One region of the Arthrobacter sp. 05L44 genome, then DNA from elsewhere that is predicted to be linked to it. Evidence: riboswitches for the same ligand, from Rfam matches in the RefSeq annotation. Region 1 holds a riboswitch; each other region holds the start of a gene.
What was found. A riboswitch is a leader RNA that binds a small molecule or an ion and turns the genes downstream of it on or off. The one in region 1 is predicted to bind S-adenosylmethionine.

Region 2: it holds a riboswitch for S-adenosylmethionine, as region 1 does, so the genes downstream of both, AC1DHY_RS04930 (DUF1737 domain-containing protein) here and AC1DHY_RS00815 (aminotransferase class V-fold PLP-dependent enzyme) in region 1, are expected to answer to the same signal.
Region 3: it holds a riboswitch for S-adenosylmethionine, as region 1 does, so the genes downstream of both, acs (acetate--CoA ligase) here and AC1DHY_RS00815 (aminotransferase class V-fold PLP-dependent enzyme) in region 1, are expected to answer to the same signal.
Region 4: it holds a riboswitch for S-adenosylmethionine, as region 1 does, so the genes downstream of both, AC1DHY_RS13795 (bifunctional o-acetylhomoserine/o-acetylserine sulfhydrylase) here and AC1DHY_RS00815 (aminotransferase class V-fold PLP-dependent enzyme) in region 1, are expected to answer to the same signal.

Annotation. Positions count from the first base shown of each region.
Region 1 is NZ_JBFTNS010000001.1:171,460-179,090, reverse strand. Features, by position in the region: gene AC1DHY_RS00820 (class I SAM-dependent methyltransferase) at 1-326, opposite strand, end outside; gene AC1DHY_RS00815 (aminotransferase class V-fold PLP-dependent enzyme) at 411-1,841, opposite strand; SAM riboswitch class IV at 1,875-1,988, opposite strand; gene hisN (histidinol-phosphatase) at 2,078-2,890, opposite strand; gene rsgA (ribosome small subunit-dependent GTPase A) at 2,960-4,075, opposite strand; gene aroA (3-phosphoshikimate 1-carboxyvinyltransferase) at 4,059-5,489, opposite strand; gene AC1DHY_RS00795 (DoxX family protein) at 5,497-6,045, opposite strand; gene AC1DHY_RS00790 (sigma-70 family RNA polymerase sigma factor) at 6,385-7,131, shown strand; gene rsrA (mycothiol system anti-sigma-R factor) at 7,128-7,400, shown strand; gene AC1DHY_RS00780 (50S ribosomal protein bL37) at 7,496-7,570, opposite strand.
Region 2 is NZ_JBFTNS010000001.1:1,052,994-1,060,624, reverse strand. Features, by position in the region: gene AC1DHY_RS04960 (ABC transporter ATP-binding protein) at 1-124, shown strand, start outside; gene AC1DHY_RS04955 (energy-coupling factor transporter transmembrane component T family protein) at 121-924, shown strand; gene AC1DHY_RS04950 (UDP-N-acetylglucosamine 1-carboxyvinyltransferase) at 1,067-2,590, shown strand; gene AC1DHY_RS04945 (glutamate--cysteine ligase) at 2,653-3,771, shown strand; gene AC1DHY_RS04940 (O-succinylhomoserine sulfhydrylase) at 3,758-4,966, opposite strand; gene AC1DHY_RS04935 (rhodanese-like domain-containing protein) at 4,963-5,379, opposite strand; gene AC1DHY_RS04930 (DUF1737 domain-containing protein) at 5,376-5,711, opposite strand; SAM riboswitch class IV at 5,726-5,840, opposite strand; gene AC1DHY_RS04925 (ATP-grasp domain-containing protein) at 6,308-7,246, shown strand; partial or broken gene AC1DHY_RS04920 (glycosyltransferase family 2 protein) at 7,233-7,631, shown strand, end outside.
Region 3 is NZ_JBFTNS010000003.1:255,836-263,466, reverse strand. Features, by position in the region: gene AC1DHY_RS10005 (LLM class flavin-dependent oxidoreductase) at 1-621, opposite strand, end outside; gene AC1DHY_RS10000 (MFS transporter) at 677-2,038, opposite strand; SAM riboswitch class I at 2,125-2,214, opposite strand; gene AC1DHY_RS09995 (CoA-binding protein) at 2,313-2,738, opposite strand; SAM riboswitch class I at 2,881-2,970, shown strand; gene acs (acetate--CoA ligase) at 2,978-5,023, shown strand; gene sfnG (dimethylsulfone monooxygenase SfnG) at 5,020-6,264, shown strand; gene AC1DHY_RS09980 (O-acetylhomoserine aminocarboxypropyltransferase/cysteine synthase family protein) at 6,264-7,631, shown strand, end outside.
Region 4 is NZ_JBFTNS010000008.1:21,030-28,660, reverse strand. Features, by position in the region: gene AC1DHY_RS13810 (phophatidylserine decarboxylase associated domain-containing protein) at 1-847, shown strand, start outside; gene AC1DHY_RS13805 (MFS transporter) at 933-2,315, opposite strand; gene metX (homoserine O-acetyltransferase MetX) at 2,487-3,659, opposite strand; SAM riboswitch class IV at 3,671-3,786, opposite strand; gene AC1DHY_RS13795 (bifunctional o-acetylhomoserine/o-acetylserine sulfhydrylase) at 3,870-5,186, opposite strand; SAM riboswitch class IV at 5,247-5,362, opposite strand; gene AC1DHY_RS13790 (VOC family protein) at 5,514-6,152, shown strand; gene AC1DHY_RS13785 (isopenicillin N synthase family dioxygenase) at 6,257-7,270, opposite strand; gene AC1DHY_RS13780 (CPBP family intramembrane glutamic endopeptidase) at 7,421-7,631, opposite strand, start outside.

The sequences.
Region 1 (7,631 bases):
TCGAAGGCGTCCGCCGGCAAGCCGGTACGTTCGGCGGTTCCCTCGACGGCGGCGACTCCGGGCAATGATGCGCGCAGTTGTTCCAGCATGTCCGTTGACGGGTCGATGGCCACGGTCCGGAGGCCGCGCCGGACCAGCAGCGCCGTGAACTTGCCCGTCCCGGCGCCGAGGTCGGCGGCGTCGCTGGCTCCGGCGGGTATCAGCCAGTCGGCGGAATCAGCAGGGTAGCCGGGCCGCACCCGGTCGTAGTGTTCCCCGCCGTCCCGGAAGCTTTGGCCGAGCTCCTGCCGCCGCTGGTGCTGCAGTTTTGGGCCCCCGCGTGCCACGTGTCGTCTCCTCCGGCAGCTCGAATTTGGTACCTACCGAATTTACCGCACGCGGGGGCCCGGCGCTTGTGGCCGGCGCTGGTGTCAGTCCAGCGTGCAGGGCGCCGCGCCGGCCGTGCCCGGGGTGTTGGGTGCCCAGTGCGGATAGCTGCGGGTGTCGTTGGCCGGAACCCAGCGGCCCGCGTCCACCACGTAGTCCCAGCCGAGCCCGTTGCGCCGGAGCTCCTGCAGCCCGGCCAGGAGCCGCTGGGCGTCGTCGAGGCGGGACCCGAGGCCAAAACTGGCACGGAGTGACCCGGCCGGCAGGCCCAGCCGTTTCAGCAGCGGGTGGGCGCAGAACCGGCCGTCGCGCAGGCCGATGCCATGCTCCGCTGAGAGGTAGGCGGCGACCAGGCCGGCGTCGTACCCGGCCACGGAGAAGTTGACCACGCCGATCGTCCCGGGCCCGTTACCGGCGGCGGTGTCCTCGAAAATGTGGTGGACGCTCACGCCGTCGATCCGTTGCAGTCCCTCCACCAGGAAGGACCGGATGGCGTCTTCGTGGGCGTGCCACTGCGCGTCGTCGAGCGCCTCGATGACCTGGCTGGCCCGGGCCAGGGCAGCGGCCCCCAGCACGTTCGGGGAGCCGCCCTCGTGGCGCGCCGGTCCCGTGGTCCAGCTGACGGAGTCGAGCCTCGCGTCCCGCACGGCGCCGCCTCCGGCCAGGTGCGGGGTTCCGGCGTCGAGCCAGTCCGGGCGGCCCACCAGCACCCCGGCGCCGAACGGGGCGTAGAGCTTGTGGCCGGAGAACGCGAGGTAGTCGACGTCGTCCGCGCTGATGTTGATCCTGCGGTGCGGGGCCAGTTGGGCGGCGTCGACGGCGATCCGGGCGCCGAACTCGTGCGCCAGGGCGGCGAGCTCGCCGATGGGCAGGATCTCGCCGGTGACGTTGGACGCGCCGGTGACGGCGAGCAGGCTCACCCCGCCGCGGGCGAGTTCCTGGCGGAGCCGCGCCACGGTGCCGGCCAGGGTGGGGGCCGCGACCACACTGCGGTGCGGGACGTTCTGCCAGGGCAGCAGGTTGGCGTGGTGTTCGATGTCGAGGTAGAGCACCTCGCCCGTAGGGCGTCCGTCAACCGCCGGGAGGCAACCGGCCAGGAGATTCAGGGAGTCGGTGGTGTTCCGGGTGAAGATCACCGAGTCGTCCGCACGGCCGCCCACAAAGCCTCGGACAATGTTCCGGGCGTTTTCGTAGACCGAGGTGCTGAGCTGCGAGGCGTAGCCTGCGCCGCGGTGGACGCTGGCGTAGTACGGCAGGATCTCGTTGAGGTAGGCGGAGACCACGGACAGGGCCGGCGCCGATGCGCCGTAGTCCAGGTTGGCGTAGCGGACGTGGCCGCCCTGAATCAGCGGCGCTTGGATTTCGGCGCCGGACACGGCGGACAGCGGCCTGCGGGCGGCGTTGAACCGTGTGTCGGCCGGCTCCTGGGCGCCGGCGGAAGAGGTGGGGTGGGTGGAAATGGTGGCAGTCGTCATGGGACCTCGCTTGAAAGGACCCCGCTCACAGGGGATCCGCGCTTGCCGGGTCCGCTCCGGACCGGCCAGGTCGTCACCCGGGGCACCCCGCCGCGAATGGAGGGTTGCCGGCCAGCAAACCGGGGTTTAGCGCTGGCACTCGTGACCTGGTTCGAGCCTAGGACATGGCGTGCCGCCCGGGAAAGGGAGGTCCGGAATGTGAAGCGTTGTGTTACGGCTGCCTGCCGCGGAGCGGGCTAGAGGAGGTCGTCGAGGCCGGGGTTAAGGCGCTTGAGGACTTCCGAATGCAGGATGGAGTTCGTTGCGAGCGCGTTCCCGCCGAACGGGCCATCCTCGCCTTCGAGGGAGGTGAATCGCCCGCCGGCCTCGGTCACGATCGGGACCAGCGCCGCCATGTCGTAAAGGTTGAGCTCGGGTTCGCAGGCGATGTCCACGGCACCCTCGGCCACCAGGCAGTAAGACCAGAAGTCGCCGTATGCGCGGGTGCGCCAGACTTCCTCGGTGAGGCCGAGGAATTCGTCGAGATTGCCGCGCTGCTTCCAGCCGCCCAGGCTCGAGTAGGACAGCGAGGCGTCTTCGAGGCGCGAGACGTTGGAGACTTTAAGCCGGGTGGCGGCGGCCAGGGACCGGCCCATGTAGGCGCCGGCGCCCTTGGCAGCCCACCAGCGCTTGCCCAGGGCCGGGGCGCTGACGACGCCGACCACCGGCTCGCCCTCGTCCACGAGGGCGATCAGGGTGGCCCAGACGGGGACGCCGCGGACGAAGTTCTTGGTTCCGTCGATGGGGTCGATGATCCAGCGGCGGGAGCCGTGGCCGGAGCTGCCGAACTCCTCGCCCAGGACCGCGTCGCGCGGCCGGGAGCGGGACAGCTGGCCGCGGATGGCTTCCTCGGCGGACTTGTCGGCGTCAGTGACGGGGGTGAGGTCCGGCTTCGTTTCGATCCGAAGGTCGAGCGCCTTGAAGCGGCTCATGGTCTGGGAATCTACGGAATCTGCCAGTACATGGGCGAGGCGCAGGTCATCGTTGTAGCTCGAAGCGGGTTGGCTCATGCCTCCAAGCTACCGTCAAAAAGCTCCCGGGACCGGGAGGCCACGTCGCTGCCGGCCGGGCGGACCCTGTTAGGAGACGCTGCCCAGCTCCTTGGTTTCCTGTGCTTCCATGCGCGGATCCGTGCCGAGGAGCCGGCGCAGGGAGGCAAGGCGCGCAGGGCCGGACGGTCCGGCGTGGCCGCCCTGCACCCAGGCGTCCACGCCGCAGTTAACGGCGGTGGCGTCGTGCTTGCAGCCCCGTTCGCAGTCCGCGGTGCCCGGCTCCAGGTCGGGGAACGAACGCAGGATCCGGTCCGGGTCCACGTGGGCCAGGCCGAAGGAACGGATGCCGGGGGTGTCGATGATCCAGCTGCCGGCGGGCGCGTCGTTGACCTTCAGCGCCAGGGCGGAGGAGGAGGTGTGGCGGCCGCGTCCGGTCACGGCGTTGACGCCGCCGGTGGCACGTTCGGCCCCTGTGAGCGCGTTGACCATGGTGGATTTGCCGACGCCGGAATGGCCCAGCATGACGGTGACCTTGCCGTCGAGGTACCCGCGCAGCTGCGAGACCGCGTTCTTGTCCAGCCGGGCGGACAGGCCGTCGTCCGAGCGGGCGTCGATGCCCGAGGCGGCCGAGTCGGCCGTCTTGGAAATGATGACGGGGAAGTCGAGGTGCTGATAGTTGGCGAGCAGCTCGGCGGGGTCCTTGACGTCCGCTTTGGTGACCAGGAGCAGCGGTTCGATGCCGGCGTCGTAGGCCGCCACGAGGGCACGGTCGATGAACCCGGTGCGGGGCTCCGGGTTGGCGGCGGCGACCACCACCACCAGCTGGTCGGCATTGGCGACGACGGCGCGTTCGATTGGGTCCGTGTCGTCGGCGCTGCGCCGCAGCAGGGTCCGGCGGTCCTGGATTTTGACCAGGCGGGCCAGCGTGTCGGCCTCACCGCTGACGTCACCGACCAGGGAGACGAAGTCGCCGGCCACCACGGGATTGCGGCGCAGTTCCCGGGCCCGGGCGGCAATGATCTTCCGTTCGCCGCTGCTGCCTTCGTCGACGACGGCGGTGTAGCGTCCGCGGTCCACGGTGATGATGCGGCCGGTCACGGCGTCGTCGTGGCTGGGCCGGTCCTTGGTGCGGGGCCTCGAGCCCTTTTTGTTGGGGCGGATCCGGACGTCCGATTCGTCCCAGGAGTCAGTGCTGCGTGCCACCGGTGGTGTCCTTCTCTGCGCTGTCCTGCACTACCGGGGCCGTCTGTGCGGTCGTCTGTTGTGCGGCTGCCCCGCCGAGCATCGCCGCCCATAGCTGCGGGAAGTCCGGCATCGTCTTAGCCGTGGTGGCGATGTCCTCCACCTCCACACCAGGGACGGCGAGTCCAAGGATGGCTCCGGCGGTGGCCATCCGGTGGTCAGCGTAACTGTGCACCACGCCGCCATGCAGGGTGGCCGGCCGGATGATGAGGCCGTCGGCGGTTTCCTCGGCGTCGCCGCCCAGGCGGTTGATTTCGGCGACCAAAGCGGCGAGCCGGTCCGTCTCGTGGCCGCGCAGGTGGGCGATGCCGGTGAGCCGGGACGGGCCGGTGGCCAGGGCGCACAGGGCGGCAACAGTCGGGGCTAGTTCGCTGGTCTCGTCGAAGTCACCGCCGGTGATCTCGGCGCCGCCGGTGACAGTCAGGGTCCCGTCGTCGAGGGAAACGGTGGCGCCCATGGCGGCCAGGATCTCGCGCCAGAGGTCACCCACCTGGGTGGTCCCGGCGGGCCAGTTGGGAATCCGGACGGTGCCGCGGGTGGCCAGGGCAGCAGCCAGGAACGGTCCCGCATTGGAGAGGTCCTGTTCGATGCGCTGGTCGAAGGCGCGGATGGGTCCGGGGGAGACAATCCAGTGGTTCGGCACGGAATCATCGACGGCCACGCCGACTCCGCGGAGCGCCGTGACCGTCATGCTGATGTGGTCCAGGCTGGGAACCGGCTTGCCGACGTGCTCCAGGTGCAGGCCCTCCTCGAACCTGGCTCCGGTGAGCAGCAGGGCCGAGACAAACTGGGAGGACGCGCTGGCGTCGATCACGAGGTGGCCGCCGCGGACTTCCCCGGTGCCGCGGACCGCGAAGGGCAGCGATGACGCGGGACCGCCGTCGGGCGCGCTTACCGCTACACCGAGTCCGGCCAGGGCCTCGATGATGGTGCCCATCGGGCGCTTGCGGGCATGCGGGTCGCCGTCGAACACGGTGGTCCCGCGGCGCAGGGCCGCGACGGGCGGAACAAATCGCATCACCGTCCCGGCCAGGCCGCAGTCGACGGCGGCGTCGGAGCCGGCAGCGCCCGCGCTGATCGGGGTGATCTCCAGGTCAGGGCCGAAGGCGCCGTCGCCGGGGACTTCCGTGATCGTGGCCCCCAGCTGCCGCAGTGCCTCGATCATCAGGGCTGAGTCCCGGGAATGCAGCGGAGCCCGCAGCCTGCAGACACCGTCCGCGAGGGCGGCCAGGACCAGGTACCGGTTGGTCAGGGATTTCGAGCCGGGAACCGTGACAGTGGCATCGACGGGGCCGTCCGCGAACGGCGCGCGCCAGTGCGGACCGCCGCCGGCCGGGGAGGAAATGGCAGCTGCGGAGGGTGTGGTGCCGGTCATTTCAGTCTTAGGCTCCGACGGTGTTGTCGACGGCCTTGCGGAGTGCCTTGTCAGCCTTCTTCAGCTTCTTGCCGGTGGTCTTCCGTGCGTCGGCGGCGAGGTGGGCCGTGGTCTTCCGCGCGTCGGCGGCGAGGTGCTCGGCGCGCCAGGCCAGGCTCGGCTTGCCCGCGGTGTCAACGGCGGCCAGCAGTACTCCGCCGGTCAGCGACACGTTCTTCAGCAGCTGCTTGCGCCGGGCGTTGCGGCCTTCCTTGGAGGAGATGTCCGCGCTGCGCCATTCAACAAAGCCGTTCAGGGCCGAGATCACGGCGAGGACGGTGGCGGCGAGGCGGGCTGACTTTCCCAGGGCGAAGAGGACGCCGGCGCCCACCTGGGAGCCGCCAATAACGCGGGCCAGAACGAGCTCGTTGGTCTGGAACGGCAGGGTGTCGGCGGCGCGGCGGAGGAGGGGAGACAGCTGTGCCGCAGTGTCATCCGCATTCCGGAGCTTGTCCATGCCTGCGAGGACGAAGCTGGAGGCGAGCATGGGGCGGGCGAGAAAGCGGACAAAGGACATGAATTTCCTCCTGGATGGATGAACCGCGGACGCTCTGCGGGAGAACCGGTTCTAGTCTTGCACTTTTGCGGAATATTTGCCCGTTGTGTGCAGTTGTGCTTGACAGGTCTCCGCGGAGAAGGGGACCGAAAAACAGGGGCAAAAACGTACAGGCAAACCCAGGGCAGCGGGCCGTTGTCCGGTCTGCGGCTGTCCGGTGCGGATGCGGTGCAGAAAGGCGGAAGTTTGGTTCTGGTAAAGGAATTCCGGGTGCAGGACGCAGCCTTGGAGGAACCGTGGGGCGTTGCCCTGACGGGAGCTTCAGGCACCCGCCGGAAGGTGACAGTAGACTTGAACGCAATGAGCACCATGGATCCGGCCGTAGCGGCCACGCACGAAGTAGCCGGAAAAGACGACGCAGCAGCCGCTGAACGCACAGCCACGGAAACCGTGGCGGCCGACGGCACCGGCCAGCCGCTGGACACGTCCGCCGAGACTTCGGAGGAACGCCGCGTCCGCTTTGAGCGCGACGCGATGCAGTATGTCGACCAGCTGTATTCGGCGGCCATGCGAATGGCCCGTAATCCGGCCGACGCCGAGGACCTCGTGCAGGAGGCGTACACCAAAGCTTTCTCCGCGTTCCACCAGTACAAGCCCGGCACCAACCTCAAAGCGTGGCTGTACCGGATCCTTACCAACACGTACATCAACCTGTACCGGAAGCGGCAGCGCGAACCGCTGCAGTCCAACTCGGACACCATCGAGGACTGGCAGCTGGCCCGCGCGGAGTCGCACACCTCGACGGGGTTGCGTTCCGCCGAGGCTGAAGCGCTGGACCACCTGCCGGATTCGGACGTGAAGCGGGCCCTGCAGTCCATTCCGGAAGAGTTCAGGCTGGCTGTCTACTTCGCCGACGTCGAAGGGTTCGCGTACAAGGAAATTTCAGACATCATGAACACCCCGATCGGGACCGTTATGTCCAGGCTGCACCGCGGCCGGCGGATGTTGCGGGACATGCTGGCCGACTATGCGGCAGAGCGGGGATTCAGGGCCGCGGGCGATCCCGCCTCGGCGGCCGCGAGCAACAATCAGGAGAACGGGAAATGAGCGACTGCCAGGGATTGGGCGACTGCGACGACACTCGGATGCAGCGCATCTACGAGTACCTCGACGGTGCCCTGACGCGCGACGACATCGCCGAGATCAAGGACCATCTGGACCAGTGCCCGGAGTGCCACGAGCAGTACGACCTCGAATGCGTCATCCGCGTTATGGTCAAACGCTCCTGCACGGAGGCCGCGCCGGAGAACCTCAAGAACTCCATCCTGGACCGGATCCACTCGGTCCGTCCGGTCGAGGCCGACGCCGGAGCGTAAGTACCGGCGCGGACGCGCCGCCACAAAGCGAAAGACCCCGGGAACCGTGAGGTTCCCGGGGTCTTCTGCTTAAAGCTGTCTATCCTAGCCGTGGCTTAGGTGTTGGGGCGCTTACCGTGGTTCGCGCCGCCACGCTTACGGTCACGACGTTTACGTGCACGCTTGCTCATAGCTGGCCTCCTTAATCTTGGTACTCAAAAGAGCTGCCCTCAAGTCTCCCACATCAGCGGG
Region 2 (7,631 bases), 880 kb from region 1:
CTCGGTGACCCACGACGCGGAATTCAGCGCCGTCCTGGGCGGCACCGAACTGACGCTCGCCGCGCCGCATGCGCGGCAGCCGGACAGCGCCGGCCGGACGATCCCGGGGGTGGCGGCGCCGTGAGGGGCCCGCTGATCCTGCCGGGAACCGGGGCCGTGCTGACCCGCGCGAATCCGCTAGCCAAGTTCTTCGGCGTCCTGCTCATCACCCTCGTCCTGGCGCTCTCCATCGACTGGGTATCCGCCTCCGTGGCGCTCGGGTTCGAACTCCTGCTGTTCCCGCTGGCCGGCCTGACCCTGGCCCTGCTTTGGCAGCGCGGCTGGCCGCTGATCCTCGCCGCTGCCCTGGGCGGCTGGAGCACTGCGATCCTGGCCGCGGACCACGGACGGACCCTGCTCGACGTCGGCGTCTGGTCCATCAGCGAAGGCTCGCTGGCGCTGGGCCTCGGTTTCCTGTTGCGCGGTCTGGCGATCGCCCTGCCCGCGGTCCTGCTGATGAGCTGCACGGACCCCACCGACTTCGCCGACGCCCTGGCGCAGCAGGCCAAACTGCCGCACCGCTTTGTCCTCGGCACCCTCGCCGCGATGCGGCTGGTGGGGCTGATGGCCGAGGAATGGCAGACCATCGGCATGGCGCGGCGGGCGCGCGGGGTCGGCTCGCACGGGAACCCGGGGCAGCGGCTGAAGGCCACACTGGGGCAAAGCTTCGGACTGCTGGTCCAGGCCGTCCGCCGCGCCTCCCGGCTCGCCGTGACCATGGAAGCCCGCGGGTTCGGCGGGGCGCCGCGGACCTGGGCACGGCCAGCAGTATTCACGCCGATGGACGTGTGGGTGGTCCTCGGCGGCGTGCTGATCGCGGGCGGCGCGGTGGCGGCAGCGCTCGGCGCCGGGACCTGGAACATGGTCTTCCTCGGCCAGCAGTAGCGCCGGAGGTGGCGCCAGAGGGCTGGGCCCCGGGCCCTCGGCGGGAGGAGAGCATATCGCACAGAATGGATATTTTGTGAGCTTCACTGCAATTCACGGCCACAAGCGGGCCCAAATAGCTCATCCGTGATATTTATTGAATATGACTCAACAGACTGCTGAATACGTCGGCGCCGTCCTTCGGAATGCCCGCGGCGAGAAGGGCTGGACCCAGGGACAGCTGGCCGCCGAGCTGGGAACCAGCCAGAGCGCCATCGCCCGGATGGAGCAGGGCAAGCAGAACCTGAGCCTGAAAATGATCCAGCGGCTCGAGACCATCTTTGGCCGGGCGATCGTCAAAGTGGGCCGGCCGCAGATGACCCACCTCCGGGTGGAAGGCGGCCGTACGCTCTCCGGCGCCGTGGACGTCAACAGCAGCAAGAACGCCGGCGTCGCCCTGCTGTGCGCGAGCCTGATCAACCGCGGCACCACCGTCCTGCGCCGGCTGGCCCGGATCGAGGAGGTCAACCGGATCGTCGAGGTGCTCACCAGCATCGGCGTCGAATGCACCTGGCTCAACGACAACGACCTGCAGATCCGGCGCCCGGCCGTCCTGGACCTCGACGCGATGGACGTCGAGGCCGCCCGCCGAACCCGCAGCGTCATTATGCTGCTGGGCCCGCTGCTGGATGAATCCACCGAATACCGGCTGCCGTACGCCGGCGGCTGCGACCTCGGCACCCGCACCGTGGAGCCGCACATGCAGGCCCTGCGGCAGTTCGATCTGTCCGTCGAGGCGAAGTCCGGTTTCTACAGTGTCCAGGCGCCGCCGTCGGACGGGCATGACCGTTCCTTCGTGCTGAGCGAACGCGGCGACACCGTGACAGAAAACGCAATCATGGCAGCCGCCCACCGCCGCGGCACCACCATCATCCGCAACGCCAGCCCGAACTACATGGTCCAGGACCTCTGCTTCTACCTGCAGATGCTGGGCGTGGAGATCGACGGCGTCGGCACCACCACGCTGAAGATCGTCGGACGCCCCTCAATCGACGTCGACATCGAGTACTTCCCGTCCGAGGACCCGATCGAGGCGATGAGCCTGATCACCGCCGGAATCGTGACCAACTCCGAGGTCACCATCCGCCGGGTGCCGATCGAGTTTATGGAAATCGAGCTGGCCACCCTCGAGCAGATGGGCCAGCAACTGGAGGTCTCGGCCGAATACGTGGCCCGCAACGGCCGCACCCGGCTGGTGGACGTCACCACCAAGCCCTCGGAGCTCAAAGCGCCGGAGGACAAAATCCACCCGATGCCCTTCCCCGGCCTGAACATCGACAACCTGCCCTTCTTCGCCGTGATCGCCGCGAACGCGCAGGGCCAGACCATGATCCACGACTGGGTCTACGAGAACCGGGCCATCTACCTGACCGAACTGAACAAGCTCGGCGCGCAGGTCCAGCTCCTGGATCCGCACCGGATCTACGTCAACGGACCCACCAAGTGGCGGGCCGCGGAAGTCGGCTGCCCGCCGGCCCTGCGCCCGGCCGCCTGCCTGCTGCTGGCCATGCTCGCAGCGCGGGGTGTGTCCGAACTGCGCAACATCTACGTGATCGAACGCGGGTACGAGGACCTGGCCGAGCGGCTCAACACCATCGGCGCCAAGGTCGAGTACTTCCAGGACTGATACCGCGCTCCCGCGAAACAACAGGTAGCGGTCTAGGGCAGGTGCTGGCGCACAATGGTTGCATGCGCACCTTTGGCGTCGAGGAGGAACTGCTGATCGTGGACCCCGCCACCGGGGTTCCGCTGGCGCTTGCTGACACCGTGCTGCGCGACCTGAAGCCCGGCGTCGACCCCGCCGACACCCGGCACGATGACTCCGGCTTCAGTTTCGAGCTCAAGCTCGAACAGCTCGAAATCCAGACCCCGCCCTGCGCGGACCACACCAGCCTCCTGCGCGAGATCCGGCGCTCCCGGTCGGCAGCGGACGCCGCCGCCCGCCGGCACGGCGCCCGGGTGGCGGCCCTGGCAACCTCGCCGCTGGCCTCCTCGAGTCACCTGACACCGAAGCAGCGGTACGTGACCATGCAGGAGCGGTTCGGACGCACGGTCCGCAACCAGCTGACCTGCGGCCTCCACGTCCACACCCTGGTGAAGTCGCCGGAGGAGGCGGTGGCCGTGATCGACCGGATCCGGGACAAACTCGCCGTCCTGATCGCGCTCAGCGCCAATTCGCCCTACTGGAACGGGGCCGAGACAGGGTTCGAGAGTTACCGCACCCAGGCGTGGAACCGCTGGCCGGGGTCCGGGCCCACCATGATCTTTGGCAGCCTCCCCGTCTACCGCAGGGTGGTGAACCGGCTGGTCGAGACCGGGGTGCTGATGGATGAGGGGATGGTCTACTTCGATTCACGGCTGTGCCGGCACCATCCCACCGTCGAAATCCGGGTCGCCGATGTGTGCCTGCGGGCGGAGGACGCCGCCCTGATAGCCGTGCTGGTGCGGGCGCTGGTCGAGACGGCATCCCGCGAATGGGACGACGGCGTGGACCCCGCCCCGGTGCCGACCCTGCTGCTGCGGATGGCCGCATGGCAGGCCAGCAACTGCGGGCTCCGCGGGGAACTGCTGGACTTTGGCACCTTCACCCCCGCCCCCGCAGCCGAGGTGGTGCACGCGCTGGTGGACTTCGTGGCGCCGGTGCTGGCCGAGCAGGGCGAACTGGAGCTGGTCCGCCGGGGCATCACCCGGTTGCTGGCCGAGGGCACCGGCTCCCAGCTGCAGCGCGAACAGTTCAATGCCCGCGGAATGTCCGCCGTCGTCGAGCGGGCCGTCGAAGTGACGGCGTGCGGGGCTACACCTGCTTGAGCGCCTGCTCCAGGTCGCCGATCAGGTCCTCAACGTCCTCCAGGCCCACCGACAGCCGCACCACGCCGTCGCTCAGCCCGATCGCTGCCCGCCCGTCGGGGCCCATGGCGCGGTGTGTTGTGGTGGCCGGATGAGTGATCAGCGACTTCGAATCGCCGAGGTTGTTGGAGATGTCGATGATCCGCAGCGCGTCCAGCAGCGCGAACGCCGCGTCCTTGGCCGAACGCCCCGGCGAGGGCGCAAGCTCCAGGGTCAGCACAGTGCCGCCGGCTTTCATCTGCCGGGCGGCCAGCTCGTACTGCGGGTGGGAGGCCAGCAGGGGGTACTTCACCCAGCTCACGGCGGGCTGGGCCTCCAGCCATTCGGCCAGCCGCAGCGCGGAGGCGGAGGAGTGGTTCACCCGCAGGGCCATTGTCTCTAGGCCCTTGCTCAGCACCCAGGCGTTGAAGGCGGACAGGGCCGGCCCGGTGTGGCGCATCAGCTGTTTGACCGGGCCCTCGATGAACTCTTTGGTACCCAGGATGGCACCGCCCAGCACCCGGCCCTGTCCGTCGATGTGTTTGGTGCCGGAGTACACCACAACGTCCGCTCCGAGTTCCCCGCACCGCTGCAACAGCGGGGTGGCGAATACGTTGTCCACCACCACGGTGGCGCCGGCGGCGTGCGCGAGCTCGCTCACCGCGGCGATGTCCACGATTTCCTGCATGGGGTTCGACGGCGATTCGAAGAACACCGCCGTCGTGGGCTCGGCCAGCGCCGCCCGCCACTGCTCCAGGTCAGGGCCGTCCACGAAGACGGTCTCCACACCCCAGCGCGGCAGAATCTCGTTGAGGATCACAAAGCAGGATCCGAACAGCGAACGCGCTGCGACGACGCGGTCGCCGGCCCCCAGCAGGGCGCCGAGCGCGGTGAACACCGCGGACATGCCCGACGCCGTCGCGAAGCAGGCCTCGGTGCCTTCGAGCAGCCGGAGCCGTTCTTGGAAGGTGGCCACGGAGGGGTTGCCGTAGCGGGAGTAGACGAACCGTTCGTCTTCACCGGTAAAGGCGCGCTCTGCCGCGGCGGCAGATTCGTAGACGAACCCGGAGTTCAGGAAGATCGGCTCGGTGGTTTCCTGGAACCCGGTGCGGACCAGCCCGCCACGGACGGCCTGGGTTTCCGCGCTCCAGTCCTGCGCGTCGGGATTAAAGCTCACGGGGTGCTTTCCAGGTTGGTCGGGAGGCCGCGGTTCTTCCAGCCGTTCACGGTCCGCGCCCCGGTCGGGCCGGGTTCGCCCTCGAAGCCCTCCAAGACGTTGTAGGCAGTGAAACCGGCCGCGGCGGCCGCCGTTGCCGCGGCGATGGAGCGGGCGCCGGAACGGCACAGGAAGACCAACTCGGCGGTCCCGGCCGCCGGCGCCTGGCCCTGCAGCTGGTCCAGGAACTGCGGGTTCGGAGCGCCGCCCGCCAGGGTCCACTGCACAAAGAGCGGCTCCCTGCCGGTGCCGGGCGCCGTGACCGGGATGCCGATCCGGGACCACTCTCCTTCGGTGCGGACGTCCACCAGCACGGCGCCCGCCTCCAGCTTGGCCCAGGCGTCCTGCGGGCTCAGGTCTCCGGCGTAGCTCATGCGTGCCCCTCGCCGGCAAAGTCGGCCCCGGACAGGTCGGCGCCGTCGAGGTCATCGACGGCGCTGGCCACGGCGGCGTCGGCGCTTGCGATCGCGGCCGGCAGGACGACGGCCTGCGCCACGATGACGGTGCTGCCGTTGAACGTTGCGGAGGGGCTGCCGTGCAGCACGTACCCCTCGGCTAAGGCGGCGGACACGCGCTCGCAGAAGCTGCGGTCGTCGGGGCCGGTGAAGAGCCGGTAGGCCAGCTTTTCTTCCGCGGCCTGGCCAGAGGCGGCGGGGGACGGTGCGGGCTCAGTGGCGGGCACTGAGGGGACGGATGCGTCGGGCATGACGGATCTCCTTACTTTCACGCTTGCAGCTCGAGTGGTCGATATGCCGAGTATTCACCTGAGGCACCCCGCCGCGAAAGGGAGGGTTGCCGACCGGCAAGTCAGGGCTTGGCGCCGGGTCTCATTACTCCCCAAAAACGTAGCACCAACCGTGGCGCCCGCCGCGGCGGGGCCGTCATGTTGAGTCACGAGGCACGAGTCCCGGCGGACCGCACGCCGCGCCGCCGGGTACTCCCGGAGCTATCCCTAAGTACTACCTGCAAGGCCGGCCCACGGCCCCGGCGCCGAATCGGGTAGTCCCTACTCGGGATATCCGATAGCGGCCTCACCTTTACTGGGAGAGCTAGTCCAGGGGTCCCGGAACGGGAAGTGCGGGGGCGTCAGGGGGCCAGGGCAAGCGCAATCCCACTCCAGAGTCCGGTGCTGGCCGGACGGGGTTGCTGATCCGCCAATTTGCCCGGCGATGCTCTGGAGGGGCCGCCGGAACTTCAACGAAGGAATTGGATTGTCATGGTCTCGATTTACGTTTTCCTGTGGCGTCCGGTGGCCGGCGCCCACGAACCCGGCCGTCTCCTGAGCTCCGGAACGGACAAGCAGTGAAGCCCCGGGTGCTGGTCACCGGCGCCGGCGGCCGCGCAGGCAGGGCCATCGCGGCGCAGTTGAAGGCCCGCGGGATCCCCGTCCTGGGCACCGACATCCGCGAGCTCCCGCCCGGCGCGGGAATCACCGTGGTCCGTGTCCCCGAGGCGCGTGACCCGGAGATGGTCTCGGCCCTCCGCCGGCTGGTGGCCACCGAGGGCGTCAACCTGATCATCCCCACGGTGAGCGAGGAACTCCCGCAGTTGGCGGCGTTCCGGGCCGGCTTCGGTCCGGAGGTCCGCGTTATCGTCGGCAGCCCCGGGCCCGCGGCCATCGCCAACGACAAGCTCTACACCGCCACGCAGCTTAAGGCCGCCGGCGTTCCCGTGCCCCGCTTCGGGGTTCCGCGGGACTTCGCCGGCGCCGCCGCCGCCATGGACGCGCTGGGCGGACCCGTGGTGGTCTGGCCCCGGGTCTCCGGCGGCGGACGCGGGGTCCTGGTGGTTGACGGCAGTGCCCAGGTGGACTGGCACCGGCTGCCGGAGGGCCAGATCGTGCAGGAATATATCCCCGGCACCGAATACGGCCCCATGGTGTTCGGGATGCCGGCGCACAACACTGCCGCACCGTTCGTCGTCGTGGAGGAAAAAGCGGAGCCGGCCCAGGGCTGTGGGGGCGTGAGCGCCCGCCGGGTCGAGGCGGGGAAGGACATTGACGTGGGCAATGTTGCCATGGCTGCGGTCCGCATGTTGGGGCTGACCGGCCCGATGGAGGTCGACGTACGCCGACGCGCGGACGGGACTCCCGTGGTCCTGGACGTGAGCGCCCGGTTCGGCGCCCACAGCGGCCACGCACCGGAGTTGCTTGACGCAGTCCTGGCGTCCTTCAACCTGCCCTCGTTCAACCCGGCGTCATTCCGCCAAAGCACCGGAGCGTACGCGGATGTCCTGGTGTGAAACGGCCCTGGCCGCGGTTCTACCTGCCGCGGACCTGCTCCTGCCGGTTCTAGGCCTGCCCCTCCTGGTGCTCGGGCTGGTGAAGCTACTGGTGCTGCTACTGGCGCTCTGCTTTGAGGTGCTCGCGGTGCAGCGCCACCGCAAGGGCGCGCCGACCTTGTTCGATGAATGGCCCACCGTGTCCGTCATTGTCCCCGCCTTCAACGCGGCAACGGTCATTGAGAATTGCGTCCGGTCCATCCAGCTGACCCGCTACGACCGGTACGAGGTGGTGCTGGTGGACGACGGCTCCACCGACAACACTGCCGAACTGATGCGGGGGCTGGCCGCCGCCGATCCCCGGATTACGGTGCTGAGCCAGGCCAACGCCGGGAAGGCGGCGGCC
Region 3 (7,631 bases), on a different contig from region 1:
CTTGTGGACCTTGTCCGGATCGGCGTGGATGCCGTTTTCCTTGTCCTGCACCAGCGCGCCGTCGTCCCAGGACCCTTCCCACAGTTTGTACGCGGCGGACACGTATTCGTCGGCCCAGGCGTAGCGGTCATCGTGCGCGACGAGGCCGTCGCCGAAGTTCCGGTGGGCGTTTTCGGCCGCGCTGGTCACGATGTTCCACGCCGCACGGCCCTGGGAAAGGTGGTCCAGGGTGGAGATCTGCCGGGCGAACTGGAACGGGTGGCTCTGGACCACCGACGACGTCGCGGCCAGGCCGAGGTGGCGTGTGGTCGCGGCGAGGGCGCCGAGGAGGATCAGGGGATCGTTCGCCGGGACCTGCATGCCGCGGCGCAAATGCCCGGCCCAGCCGCCGTCGTCGTTGCCGTAGAGCCCCACCACGTCCGCGAAGAACATCACGTCGAATTTGGCGTCCTCCAGCTGCCGGGCCAGGCCGGTCCACAGCTCCAGTTCGTTGAAGCGGTGCTGCTGCGCCGCCGGGTGCCGCCATTGGCCGCCCATAATGTGGCTGGTGGTGTTCATAACGAAGGCGCTCAGCAGCAGCCTTGGACGTCCCTCGGAGTGTGCGGTATCGACGGTGGCCATAGGGCCCCTTTCCGTGCAAAGTGAATCAGGCAATGTGGGTTCGCGGCGGCTGTCGTCAGCGCACGACGGCGGGTTCCCGGTCTGCGGGTACGGCGGCGGCGGGTGCCTCGGCCGGCAGTTCGGTCGCTCCGAGGGCGCGGTCCTTCGTTTCCGGGGATTTCAGGGTCGCGACGATGGTGATCGCGGAGACCGCCAGGAAGTAAACGACTACCCAGACCGGGTTTCCGCCGCCGGCCGCCAGCAGGGCCGTCGCCACCAGCGGCGCCAGGCCGCCGCCGAGCACGGAACCGATCTGGTAGCCGATGGAGACGCCGCTGAACCGGACGCGGGTGCTGAACAGCTCGGAGAAGAACGCCGCCTGCGGGCCGTACATGGCGTCGTGGCCGATGTTGAGGCCGACGACGACGCCGAGGATGATCAGCAGGATGTTGCCGGTGTCCAGGAGCCAGAAGAACGGGATGATCGCCGCAGCACTGGCCACGGCGCCGAAGAGATAGACCGAGCGGCGGCCGAACCGGTCGGACAGGGCGCCCCATAGCGGCACGGTGACAAGGCCCAGCGCGGAGGCGACCAGGACGGCGGTCAGGCCGGTGTTCCGGTCCGTGCCGGGCACCTGGGTCAGGTACGTCAGGATGAACACGGTGTACACGTAGTAGAACGCGTTCTGGGCGATGCGGAGGCCGGTGGTCAGCAGGATCTGGCGGGGGTGGGTTTTGAAGCTCTCCACCACGGGGCGGGCCGCGACGGTCTGGACCGTCTGGACGTGCTTGAACTCCGGGCTGTCCTCGACCGAGAGCCGGATGACCAGGCCCACGGCCACCAGCAGGAGGCTCGCGACGAACGGGACGCGCCAGCCCCACGCCAGGAACTGCTCGTCGCTCAGGGAGTTTTCCAGGACCAGCAGGACGCCGGTGGCCAGGAGCATCCCGGAGGTGGGGCCCAGCTGGGTGGCGCTGGAGGTCAGTCCGCGCTTCTTCGGCGCCGCGTGCTCGACGGTCATAAGGGCCGCGCCGGCCCATTCGGCCCCGTAGCCGATGCCCTGGACCACGCGCAGCAGGAGCAGGAGCGCCGGCGCCACCCAGCCGAGCTGGGCGTAGGTGGGCAGGAGCCCGATGGCCGTGGTCGCGAGCCCGGTCAGGAGCAGGGACGCCACGAGCACGCTCTTCCGGCCGATCCTGTCGCCGTAGTGCCCGCCCAGCACGCCGCCGATCGGCCGCGCGACGAAGCCGACGGCGTAGGTGGCGAAGGCTGCGATGGTGCCCACGAGCGGGGCGGCCGGGGCGAAGAACAGCGGGCCGAAGACGGTCGCTGCGGCCAGGCCGTACAGGACGAAGTCGTACCCCTCGATGGTGGTGCCGATGAAGCTGGCAACGGCCACCTTCCCGGTCATTTTCTGCGGGCGGGTTTCAGTACTCATATGCGGTCTCCTGGCGTATGCCGGGAAAGCGCTGCTTCCGGGATTCAAGCCGCGTGGGCCGCAAATCCGAGCGGAAGACGGCGCCTTCTCCATCGGTCCTGGCGGTAGCACCGTCCTCAATGAGGGGGTTGCTGCGGCGTCACAGAGCCAGATCTCTCAGCCGCTCGGGATGGTTACGAGTCCATCTCACACGGCAGGCGGCGAATACGGAAAAAGTCGGTCACATTTTGTAACCGACTCCCGTTGCGCCGTGCGGCAGGTGCTGGGTGCGCCGCTAGAGGCCTATCCGCCACCCCAGCCGGGCGGGGCACTCGTTGACCACGACGTCCAGTCCGGCGGCCGTGGCGCGTGAAACCGCGGCGTCATCGAAGACGCCCAGCTGCAGCCAGACGGCCTTGGCGCCGATGGCGATGGCCTCATCAATGACGGCGCCCACCTTCCCGGAGTTGACGAAGCAGTCCACGACGTCGATCGGGTGTTTCGCGGCGGGGATCTCCGCCAGGGACCGGTACCCAGTTTCCCCGTGGACGTCGTCGCCCGGGAGGTTGACGGGGATGATGTCCATGCCCATACGGTCGCGGACGTACAAGGAGACCTCAAAGGCCGACCGCCATTCATTGGTGGTCAGGCCCACCACCGCCCACGTGCCCTTGGTTCGCATAAGGCGCTCAATGACTGCCGGATCGTTAACGTGGACCATGCATTAACCCTACTCCTGCGCCCGGCGCGCACGATTGTCGAATAAATGACTGATTTTGATACCACATCAGGAGCGCCAGTGAATATTACAGCAACGTGTGGCTGGATTTTGCAGAATCGTGCATCTCGGTTCTAGTAGGTAGTGACCATCCCGAGCGGCTGAGGGACCTGGACCTATGAAGCCGCAGCAACCCCCGCCACGGCGAGGGTGCTACTGCCAGGACCGATGGAGTGCTGCACATGACCCCTGAAACCACGTCCACCCTGCCCGCTCCCGTCCGGGTCCCGGGCGCGGGCGCGGCGGCCACGCCCGAGCCGGATTCTGTGGCGTTCTGGGAAACCCAGGCGCTCCGTCTCGACTGGGCTCAGCCGGCCGCCGGCGAAACCAAACCCTGGCACACCGCCTACCGCCGGGTCCCGGCCGATCCCGCGGCCGGCCACGGCCCGGAGATCAGCTGGTTCGACGGCGGCAAGCTCAACGTCGCCTACAACTGCGTCGACCGCCATGTAGCGGCGGGACGCGGGGACAAGGTGGCCCTGTTCTTTGAGGGCGAGCCCGGCGACCGCCGCACTGTCACGTACGCCGAGTTGCAGCGCGAGGTGGCCAAGGCTGCCAATGCCCTGCTGGACCTCGGCATCGCCAAGGGCGACCGGGTGGTCATCTACCTGCCCGTGATCCCCGAGACCGTGATCATCACCCTGGCAGTGGCCCGCATCGGTGCCATCCATTCCCTGGTCTTCGGCGGGTTCTCCGCGGAGGCCCTGAGGTTCCGGGTGGAGGACACCGGCGCCAAGCTGCTGGTCACCACCGACGGCCAGTTCCGGCGGGGAGCTGCCGTCCCGGTTAAGGCCAACGCGGACGCCGCCGTCGCCGGCACGAACGCGATCGAACACGTCCTGGTGGTCAACCGGACCACCCCGGCCGGTGAGCTGGACACGGTCCCGATGACCGCGGGCCGCGACGTCTGGTGGCACGACGCCGTCGGCGCCGCGTCGGATGCCCACACCGCCGAGGCCTTCGACGCCGAGACGCCGCTGTTCATCATGTACACCTCGGGGACCACCGGGAAGCCGAAGGGCCTGGTCCACACCTCCGGGGGCTACCTCACCCAGGCGTCCTGGAGTTTCGAGCACCTCTTCAGCAACCCGGACCCTGCCCTCCGCGACCGGGATGTCCACTGGTGCACGGCGGACCTGGCCTGGGTTACGGCGCATACCTACGAGCTCTACGGCCCGCTCTCCAACGGCGCCACGCAGGTGATCTTCGAGGGCACCCCCAACACCCCGCACCCGGGCCGGCACTTTGAAATCATCGAACGCTACGGGGTGACGCAGTACTACACCGCGCCCACCCTGGTCCGGTCCCTGATGGGCTGGTTCCCCGAGGGTGTCCCGGACACGTACGACCTCTCCTCGATCCGCCTCCTCGGCACGGTGGGCGAGGCGATAAACCCCGAGGCTTGGCGCTGGTTCCGGGCCAACATCGGCGCCGGAACCGCCCCCGTGGTGGACACCTGGTGGCAGTCCGAGACCGGCGCCACCATCCTCTCGCCCGCCCCGACCGACTCCTCGTTCAAACCCGGCTGCGCGGCCCGCCCGCTGCCCGGCGTGAGCACCCGGATCGTCGACGACGCCGGCGCCACGGTTCCGCCGGGCGTGCAGGGCTTTATTGTGGTGGACTCCCCCGGCCCGGCGATCGCCCGGACCGTGTGGGGCAATCCGGCCCGCTACTACGACTCGTACTGGCGCCAGTACGCGCAGCAGGGCTGGTTCCTCGCCGGAGACGGTGCCAAGTACGACGACGACGGCGACATCTGGATCCTCGGGCGGGTGGACGACACCCTGAACGTTTCCGGCCATCTGCTCTCCACCATCGAAATCGAATCGGCCCTCGTGTCCCACCCGGACGTGGTGGAAGCCGGCGTCTGCCCGGTCGCCGACGCCAAAACCGGGCACGCCATCGTCGCATACGTGGTCCTCCGCGAGTCGGCAGCGATCCCCTCCCGCCGCTTAGCGTTCACGGAGGGAATCACCGCCGATTTGAAGGCGCATGTGGCGAAGGCGATCGGGCCGATCGCAAAGCCGCGAGACGTCGTCGTTGTGCCCGATGTCCCCAAGACCCGCAGCGGCAAGATCATGCGCCGGCTGCTGACGCAGCTCTTCGAGGGCACCGAGCTCGGCGACACCACGTCGCTGCAGAACGAACCGTCGATCGCCGGCATCCAGGCCGCCCTCCGTGACCGCAACAGCATCCCCGCCACACCCCAGAAGTTAGGAACCTCATGACTGACATCAGCAGCGTCGCCCGTCTCTCCGAACCGCTCAAGTTCGCCTACTGGGTCCCGAACGTGTCCGGCGGCCTGGTGGTCTCCACCATCGAACAACGCACCGGCTGGGACTTCGACTACAACAAGAAGCTCGCCCGGATCGCCGAGGACTCCGGCTTTGAATACGCCCTCACCCAGACGCGCTACGCAGCCTCCTACGGCGCGGACAAGCAGCATGAGGCGACCTCGTTCAGCCTCGCCCTGCTCGCCGCGACCGAACGGCTCAAGGTGATCTCGGCCGTGCACCCGGGCATGTGGCACCCCGGCGTCCTGGCGAAGTTCATCATCACCGCGGACCACATCTCCAACGGCCGTGCCGCCGTGAACATCGTCTCCGGTTGGCTGAAGGCCGAGTTCGAAAACTTTGGCCTCGAATGGCTCGAACACGATGAGCGCTACGTCCGCACCGAGGAATTCATTCGGGTGCTGCGCGGACTCTGGACCGAAGAGGCCTACAGCCAGAGTGGAAAGTACTACAACATCACCGATTTCACCCTGCAGCCGTCCCCGGTGGACGTGCCCGGCCGCGCGCACCCGGAGATTTTCTTCGGCGGCAATTCCACAGCGGCGCAGGCCACGGCCGGCCGCGTGGCGGACTGGTACTTCTCCAACGGCAAGGACCTGGAGGGGTTCAAGGACAACATCGCCGGAGTGGTGGCCGCAGCCGCGGAAACGCGCCGCGGCGCCGGCGGTGCCCTGCCCGCACCCAGGTTCGGCCTGAACGGCTTTGTCATCGCCCGGAATTCGGAAAAGGAGGCCCGGGACACCCTCCGCGAGATCGTCGCGAAGGCACACAAGGCCGCCGTCGAGGGGTTCCGCGCCGCGGTCCAGGAAGCCGGTGCGTCCACGAAGGACGGCAAGGGCATGTGGGCCGACTCCAGTTTCGAGGACCTGGTCCAGTACAACGACGGCTTCAAGACCCAGCTGATCGGCACGCCGGAGCAGATCGCGGAGCGGATCGTGGCGTACAAGAAGATCGGCGTGAACCTGTTCCTGACCGGCTACCTGCACTTCCAGGAGGAGGTGGCCGCGTTCGGCCGGGATGTCCTGCCGATCGTCCGGGAGCTCGAGGCGGACCTGGCCCGCAAGCACGGCACCGAACTGGTCCCCACCCGCCCCCTAGCCTCGCAAGCTCGGCCAGGGAACCCTGCGGGCGTGGGCCCATCCACTCCTGTCACCAAGATTGAGGTGAACGCGTAATGGCCGACCGCACCTTTGGTTTCCGCACCCGCGCCCTGCACGCCGGCGGGACGCCCGACGCCGAGCACGGCGCCCGCGCAGTGCCGATCTACCAGACCACGTCCTTCGTGTTCAAGGACACCCAGGACGCCGCGAACCTGTTCGCGCTGCAGAAGTACGGGAACATCTACTCCCGCATCGGCAACCCCACGGTGGCCGCGTTCGAGGAACGTATCGCCTCCCTCGAGGGCGGCATTGGCGCGGTCGCGACGTCGTCGGGCATGGCCGCGGAGTTCATCACCTTTGCCGCGCTCACCCAGGCCGGCGACCACATTGTCGCGGCCTCCCAGCTCTACGGCGGCACCGTGACCCAGCTGGATGTCACGCTGCGCCGTTTCGGCGTCGACACCACATTCGTGGCCGGCACCGACCCGGCAGACTACGCCGCGGCGGTCCGGGACAACACCAAGGCGATCTTCGTGGAGGTGGTGGCCAACCCGTCGTCGGAGGTCCAGGACCTGGCAGGCCTGGCGCAGGTGGCGCACGACGCCGGTATTCCGCTGGTGGTCGACGCCACCTTGAGCACCCCGTACCTCGTGCGGCCGATCGAGCACGGGGCGGACATTGTGATCCACTCCGCCACGAAGTTCCTTGGCGGCCACGGCACCACCCTGGGCGGCGTGATCGTCGAGAGCGGCCGCTTCGACTGGGGCAACGGCAAGTTCCCCACCATGACCGAGCCGGTGGCCTCCTACGGCAACGTCTCCTGGTGGGGCAACTTCGGCGAGTACGGGTTCCTCACCAAGCTGCGCTGCGAACAGCTGCGCGACATCGGCCCCGCCCTGTCCCCGCAGTCCGCCTTCCAGTTGCTGCAGGGCGTGGAGACGCTCCCCCAGCGTCTGGATGAACACCTCCGGAACGCCCAGGCCGTGGCCGAATGGCTGGAAGCCGACGAGCGCGTGGCTTATGTGAACTTCTCCGGGCTGCCCTCCCACCCGCATTTCGAGCGCGCCAAGAAGTACCTGCCGCTGGGCCCGGGCTCCGTGTTCTCCTTCGGCGTCAAGGGCGGCCGGGCCGCGGGCCGGAAGTTCATCGAATCCCTGCAGTTGGCTTCGCACCTGGCCAACGTGGGCGACTCGCGGACGCTGGTGATCCACCCCGGCTCCACCACCCACCAGCAGCTCAGCCCGGAACAGCTCGAATCAGCCGGCGTCCCGGAGGACCTGGTCCGGATCTCCGTGGGCCTCGAGGACATTGAGGACATCCTGTGGGACCTGGACCAGGCCCTGGACGCGGCGTCTGACATGGCGGCCGACGGTGTATCCGCGGAAGCGGCGCATCGCGCCGCCGAGGAACGAGGCGGTGTGTCTAAGCCGTGTGCGGATGCA
Region 4 (7,631 bases), on a different contig from region 1:
GTTCCGCAAAGTCCTGGACGCCTGGTGTGAGTTCCTGACCAGCGAGGACTCGCTGTACGTGTTGAATACCTCACCGTCCGGGTGGATGTCGGAGAAGGCACGGCAGGTTGTCGGTATGGACGACTACCAGCACGACGCCCTCGCCGAGCACTGGGGCTTCACGTCGTGGAACGACTTCTTTGCGCGCCGTCTCACTGCAACCTCCCGGCCGGTCGCGGCACCGGAGGACGACAAGGTGATTGTCAGCGCATGCGAGTCGACGCCCTACAAGATCAGCTCCGATGTCCAGCGCCAGAGCCGGTTCTGGGTTAAGAACCAGCCCTACTCACTCGATGACCTGCTCGCCCGGGACGAATCTGTGGACCAGTTTGTCGGCGGGACGGTGTACCAGGCGTTCCTTAGCGCGCTGAACTATCACCGCTGGCACTCCCCCGTCGCTGGAACGATTGTGCGGGCGTACCTCAAGGACGGCACGTACTTCTCCGAAGCGGAATCCGAGGGGGCGGACGCCGTCGACCCGACCGTTTCGCAGTCCTACCTGGCCCACGTCGCAGCCCGGGCGATCATCCTGATCCAGGCGGACGACCCCGTTATTGGGCTCATGGCGGTGATTCCCGTGGGCATGATTGAGGTCTCGTCCTGCGTCATCGATCCGGAGATCGTCCCGGGCCACCATGTGGAGAAGGGCGACGAGCTCGGGTACTTCCAGTTCGGCGGTTCCACGGAGTGCCTCGTTTTCCGGCCCGGGGTCATCGACCAGTTTGCCCTGGCCGCTATCCCCCAGCCGCAGGATCCGAAAGCACCCCTGGTACGGGTCCGCTCGAAGCTTGCAACCGCCAGGTCCTAAGGGCAACACGACGGCAGCCCCCGATGCCCGCGCTGCGGGGTCGGGGGCTGCTGTCTTTTTGTTAGTGCGGTCAGTAGCTTTCCGGCTACCGCTTGCCTGCAGCGAGCAGGTCGGCCGTGCCCTGGGCGTCAGCGGCGTCGACGTCGTGCAGGGAGATGCCGCGGGTTTCCTTCAGGAAGAAGACCGCGACGGCGGTGACGGCGCAGGCGATGAGCAGGTAGATGGCCACCGGGACGGAGGACTTGTACTGGCTCAGGAGTGCGACGGCGATGATCGGAGCCAGCGAACCGGCCACGATCGAGGTCACCTGGTAGCCGAGCGAGACGCCGGAGTAGCGCATGCGCGTCGGGAACATCTCGGCCATGATGGCGGGCTGCCCGGCGTACATCAGGGCGTGGAAGAGCAGGCCGATGATGACGGCGGCGAGGATCATGAAGTCATTGCCGGTGTCCATCATCGGGAAGGAGAAGAAGCCCCAGGTCGCGCCCAGGACGGCGCCGGCCATGTAGACCGGCTTGCGGCCGAAGCGGTCGGAGAGCCGGCCCACCACAGGAACCACGGCGAAGTGGATGGCGTGCGCCACCAGCAGCAGCAGCAGGATCCGTGCCGTGTCGGCGTGGACCACGGTCTTCAGGTACGTGATGGAGAAGGTGACCACCAGGTAGTAGAGAATGTTTTCCGCGAAGCGCAGGCCCATGGCGGTGAACACGCCGCGGGGGTAGCGGCGGAAGACTTCGGCGACGCCGTAGCCCTTGTTTTCCGCGAGGACTTCCTTGCGTGCCTCGACGAAGATCGGGGCGTCCTGGACCTTGGTGCGGATGTAGTAGCCGATGACGACGATCACGGCGGAGAGCCAGAAGGCGACGCGCCAGCCCCAGCCCAGGAAGTCGGCGGAGGAGAGCGTGGAGGACAGGATGAACAGCACGGCGGTGGCCAGCAGGTTGCCCATGGGAACGGCCGACTGCGGCCAGCTGGCCCAGAAGCCGCGGGACTTGCTCGGGCTGTGCTCGGCCACGAGGAGGACGGCGCCGCCCCATTCGCCGCCGACGGCGAAGCCCTGGGCGAAGCGCAGGAAGACCAGGAGGGCCGGTGCCCAGTAGCCGATCTGCGCGAAGCTGGGCAGGCAGCCCATGAGGAAGGTCGAGACGCCGACCAGGACGATGCTCAGCTGCAGCAGCTGCTTGCGGCCGAACTTGTCACCGAAGTGGCCAAAGACGATGCCACCGATGGGGCGGGCCACGAAGCCCACCGCGTAGGTCAGGAAGGCGGCGAGAATGCCGTCCAGATCCGACCCGGAGTTGGGGAAGAACATCTTGCCGAACACCAGGGTGGCGGCGGAGGCGTAGAGGAAGAACTCATACCACTCCACCACCGTCCCTGCCATTGAGGCGGTGACGACCTTCTTTAGCCCGGACGTCTTGACGTCCGGTTCCTCTGCGCGCCGTGCGGCGGCGTTTTCCGTACTCATGCGAACTCCTTCGGCGTCATCTTCGACACCCTGTGGACCATTAAGTTGACAACGCGTGTGTGAGTTGGGACACACGGCGTCATTCTCCACGAGTATGGTCCCGGAACGCGGCAGGCTCAACAACTAATCGCGCAGAGGGCGTCTGCAAAAATGCACACGCTGAAGGGTGGGCTACGCGAAGAAGTCGCTCCGGAGCCGGTCCCCGAGCTGGCCGATCTCGGTCAGGAAGCCGTCGTGGCCGATCGGGGCCTCGATGACATGCAGCGGCACGTCCCCCGGCAGGGCCTCGGCGAGTTCCCGGGACTGGGCCGGGAAGTACAGCCGGTCCGAGTCCACGGCGGCCACGAAGAAGGCTGCCGTGGCGCGGGAAACGGCCTGCTCCAGGCTTCCCCGGCCGCGGGTGACGTCGTGGCTCATCAGCGCCTCCGTGATGGCGATATAGCTGTTGGCGTCGAAGCGGCGCACCAGCTTGTTGCCCTGGTGGTCCAGGTAGCTCTCAACCTGGTAGCGGCCGCGGCCAGCCAGCGACCCTGCGCCGAGCGGGGCCTCGGCGGCCTGGGCGTTCCGCCCGAAGCGCCCGTCGAGCTCGGCCGCGGAGCGGTAGGTGATGTGCGCGATCCGCCGGGCCAGCGCCAGGCCGGCGTCGGGCTCCGGACCGCCGTAGTAGTCCCCGCCCTTGAAGTTGGGGTCCTGCCGGATGGCCAGGGTCTGGGCCTGAGCGAAAGCGATCTGCTCGGCGGTGCTGCTGGCACCGACGGAAATCACGGCGCACCGACGCACCCGTTCCGGGTAGCTGACCGCCCATTCGAGTGCCCTGGCACCGCCGAGCGAACCGCCCAGCACGGCGTACCAGCTGTCGATCCCGAGAGCGTCGGCGAGCCGGGCCTCGGCCGCTGTGCTGTCCCGGAGGGTGACCAGCGGAAACCGCGAGCCCCAGGGCCGCCCGTCCGGCGCGGCGGTGGAGGGCCCGGTGGAGCCGTAGCAGCCGCCGAGGATGTTGATGGAGACGACGAAGTACTTGTCCGTGTCCACCGGCGCCCCGGGGCCGGCCAGCTGCTCCCACCACCCCGGTTCGGCCCCGGCGCCGCGGGTGACATGGGTGTCGCCGGTGAGGGCGTGCTGGATCAGCACCGCATTGGATGCGTCCGCATTGAGCGTCCCCCACGATTCGTAGGCGAGGGTGACGTCGGGAAGGGTGGCCCCGGATTCAAGGACCAGCGACCCCACCTGCACGAGCTGCACAGTGCCATCCGGGACAGTGCCATCCGGGTCAGCGCCGGCCGGTACAGCGCTGGCGGAGGATTGGTTTTCGGGTACACTCGTGCGGGTGACGGCAATCGTCATGTGAGGACCTAACTTCGCGCTTGCCCGCCGTCAGCTGACCGGCAGGCCAGGTCTTCACCCGGGGCACCCCGCCGCAGAAGGAGGGTTGCCGGCCAGCAAGCCGGGGCTGTCACTGGCACTCATGACCTGCCTTGATTCTACGAAAGCCGGCGGCGCCAGCGCGAAGATTGTGACGGCTGTGTGACAGCCAGACCCCGGCGCCGCCGCCCCTCAGGCGTCCTTCGCGGCCCGGAAACCGGCGTCGAGGTCGGCGAGGATGTCGTCGATGTGCTCGAGGCCCACCGAGAGCCGGACCAGCCCGGGATTGACGCCGGCCACCGCCTGCTGCTCCGGCGAGAGCTGGCTGTGGGTGGTCGACGCCGGGTGGATGACCAGGGAACGCACGTCACCGATGTTCGCCACGTGGGAGTGCAGTTCCAGGGCATCGACGAACCGCTTGCCGGCCTCCGCTCCCCCGGCGAGGTTGAAGGCGACGACGGCGCCGGTTCCCTTCGGCCCGTACTTGCGGCCGCGCTCGAACCAGGGGCTGGACGGCAGCCCGGCGTAGGCGACGGATTCGACGTCGTCCCTGGCCTCCAGCCATTCGGCCACGCGGGTGGCGTTGGCGACATGCCGCTCCACGCGCAGGCTCAGGGTTTCGATGCCCTGGGCGATCAGGAAGGCGTTGAACGGCGAGACGGCGGAGCCGAGATCGCGCAGCAGCTGGACGCGGGCCTTGAGGATATAGGACAGGTTCGCGCCCAGTGCCCCGTCCGCCCCCAGGTCCCGGGCGTAGACGAGGCCGTTGTAAGTGGGATCCGGGGTGTTGAAGCCCGGATAGCGGTCCGGGTCCTTGCCGAAGTCGAAGTTGCCGGAGTCGACGATCACGCCAGCGATCGCCGCACCGTGACCGCCGAGGTACTTGGTGGCCGAGTGGACCACAATGTCGGCACCCCATTCGATCGGACGGATCAGGTACGGCGTGGAAAGCGTGTTGTCCACGATCAGCGGGACGCCGGCCTGGTGGGCCACGTCCGCGATACCCTCGATGTCCAGCACGTCCTGGCGGGGGTTGGAGACCACCTCGCCGAAGAACAGTTTGGTATTCGGCCGCACGGCGTCCCGCCACTGGTCCAGATTGTCGGGGTCCTCGACGAAGGTTACTTCGATGCCGAACTTCTTCAGCGAGTGGGCCAGCAGGTTGTAAGTTCCGCCGTACAGGCTGGGACTGGCCACCACGTGGTCGCCTGCCTCGGCGATGTTGAGGATCGCGAAGGTCTCGGCGGCCTGGCCGGAACTGAGCAGGAGCGCCCCAAGGCCGCCTTCCAGGCTGGCCACCCGCTGTTCGACGGCGTCCTGGGTGGGGTTCCCGATCCGGGTGTAGATGGGCGCGAGTTCGGCGAGCGCGAAGCGGTTGGCGGCGCTTTCGGCGCTGGGGAAGACGAACGACGTCGTCTGGTAGATAGGCAGTGACCGGGCGCCGGTGGCAGCGTCCGGCTCCTGGCCGGCGTGGATCTGGCGGGTTTCAAAGGACCAGGCGTTGGACATCGGAGTGCTCCTTGTTACGGGCGCAGCCCGACTCCGGCCTCGGGGCCGGGACGGCGCTGGCAGCCGCGCTTGCCCGCCGGCGGGCGCCGGTGGGCCAGGTCTTCACCCGGGGCACCCCGCCGCGTTTGGAGGGTTGCCGGCCAGCAAGCCGGGGCTTGATGCTGGCGCTCATGACCTGGATTCAGTCTAGGAAGCGGTCCCGGCGGCAGGATAGGTTTGTGACGAAAATGAAGAACGACGGCGTGCGCAGGGCTCGGAAAAGGACATCCCACCTGGGTTAGGACACCCTAAGCTGAGAGCTCCATCACAAAGTGCCAAGATGATGGCATGCGCATGGATCACGTCTCTTACGCCTGTGAACAGGATGGCCTGGCTGCCACCACCGAACGTATCGCTTCGGCCCTTGGGGTCGAGGCCGTCAAGGGCGGAGTCCACCCCCGGTTCGGGACCCGCAACATGATCATTCCGCTCGCCGGGCACAAGTACCTTGAGGTCGTGGAGGTCCTGGACCACCCGGCGTCGGACAAGGCACCCTTCGGCCAGGCCGTCCGGGCACGCTCGGCGGCCGGCGGGGGCTGGATGGGCTGGTGCGTCGAGGTCGACGACCTCGGCCCGTTCGAGGAACGCCTGGGCCGCGCGGCCGTCAACGGCAACCGCAAGTTCCCTGACGGACGGGAACTGGTCTGGAAGCAGATCGGCATCCTCGGCCTGATCGCCGACCCGCAGGTGCCCTACATGCTCAAGTGGGAAGGCGATCCCGCGCTGCACCCGTCCAACGCCTACGAGAGCAGCGTCAAGATGTCTGCGCTCACCATCGCGGGTTCGGCCGAGCGGGTCACCGAGTGGCTGGGTGAACCGGTGGGCAAGCCGCTGGAGGACGTGGACGTGAACTGGCTGGCCCCGCACGGGACGCCTGGGATCCTCTCCGTCACGTTCGAAACGGATTCCGGCGCCGTCACTATCTGACGGTTTCCCCTACACTTCGGCCGCCAGCAGCGGGTGCCAATGATGCCACCCACCGCCGGCGGCCGAATTCCTTTAAGCCGCTGGTCCCGTCTGCTGGTCCCGTCTCAGGCCTTCAGCAGGTCCGGGTGGTGCACTTCCACCACGTTGGGGTGTGCCCGCAGCCGGTAGCGGAGGGCGTTGTCACCATAGGTCTCCAGGATCGGACTGTTGGTGGGGTCCACGGACAGTCCGCGGGCCTGGGCCTGGAATTCCGGGCTGACGGCCAGCCGGGGCATGGTGGCGTCCAGGGCCGGGTTATAGAAGAACGGCAGGGAGATCCGGTCGGTGCCGCGCAGGGGCGAAATCACCCGGTGCAGCGTGGCCTTGAGGTACCCGTTGGTGGCCAGCTCGAGCATCTCGCCGATGTTGACGACGAACGTGCCGGGCACCTGGGGCGCGTCGATCCATCTGCCCTGGTATTCGACCTGCAGGCCGCCCTTCCCGGGCTCGACCAGGAGCAGGGTCAGGACCCCGCCGTCGCGGTGGGATCCCACACCCTGCTTGGGCTCCGGATCGGACTCCCCCGGGTACCGCACTATCTTCAGCAGCGGGAAGGCCCGCGCGGCAAATGCGGCGTCGAAGGTGTCCTCGGGCGCTCCGAGCGAGACGGCGAGGGCCCGGAGCAGGGAAAGCGAAATTTCACTCAGGCGATCGGTCCATTCGGTCACAACCTCCTGCATGTCGGGCAGTCCGTCGGGCCACAGGTTGGGCCCCTCCAGCCGCCAGTAGTCGGCGACGCCGGGCCCGGGCTCCACGGCGTCGCGCTCAACGCCGATGTCGATCTGCTCGCGCCAGTCGACGGCGCCGTCGGTGATCTCGCCGCCCACGCGGGTGTAGCCGCGGAACTGCGGGCTGTGGACGTTCTCGATGGCGAGCTTCTGGTCCTCGGGGAGGGCAAAGAAGCGCCGGGAGACGTCCAGCATGGCATCGGTGAGTTCCTGGGGGACGCCGTGGCCGGAGAGGTAGATGAAGCCGACCTCGCGCATGGCATCGCGCAAATCGTTCCGGAACCGTGCGGCCTCTTCGGGGCCCGCAGCCAGAAGCGAGAAATCCAAAATGGGCAATGATTCAAGCGACAAGATGACCTAGTCCTTTGCAGCGTATTTAGCAAGCCGAAGCCTGGAATAGCTCCAATGTTACGGACTGGGGCCCTGTCCTGATGAGTCCTGTGTCGAAATAAGACATTTTCCGCCCACAGGCCGGAACCCCGGCGGGGTGACCCTGCTGACTCAGCCCAGGCCGATGGCTTTCCCGAAGAGGCTGAACCCGACGAATGCGACGATGTCGAGCAGCGCGTGGGCGATCACGAGCGGCATTACCCGCCGTGTCCGCGTGTAGATGAGGGCGAATATGACGCCCATGACCGCGTTGCCAATGAAGGGGCCGAAGCCCTGGTACAGGTGGTAGCTGCCGCGGAGCATGGAGCTGGCGAAGATGGCC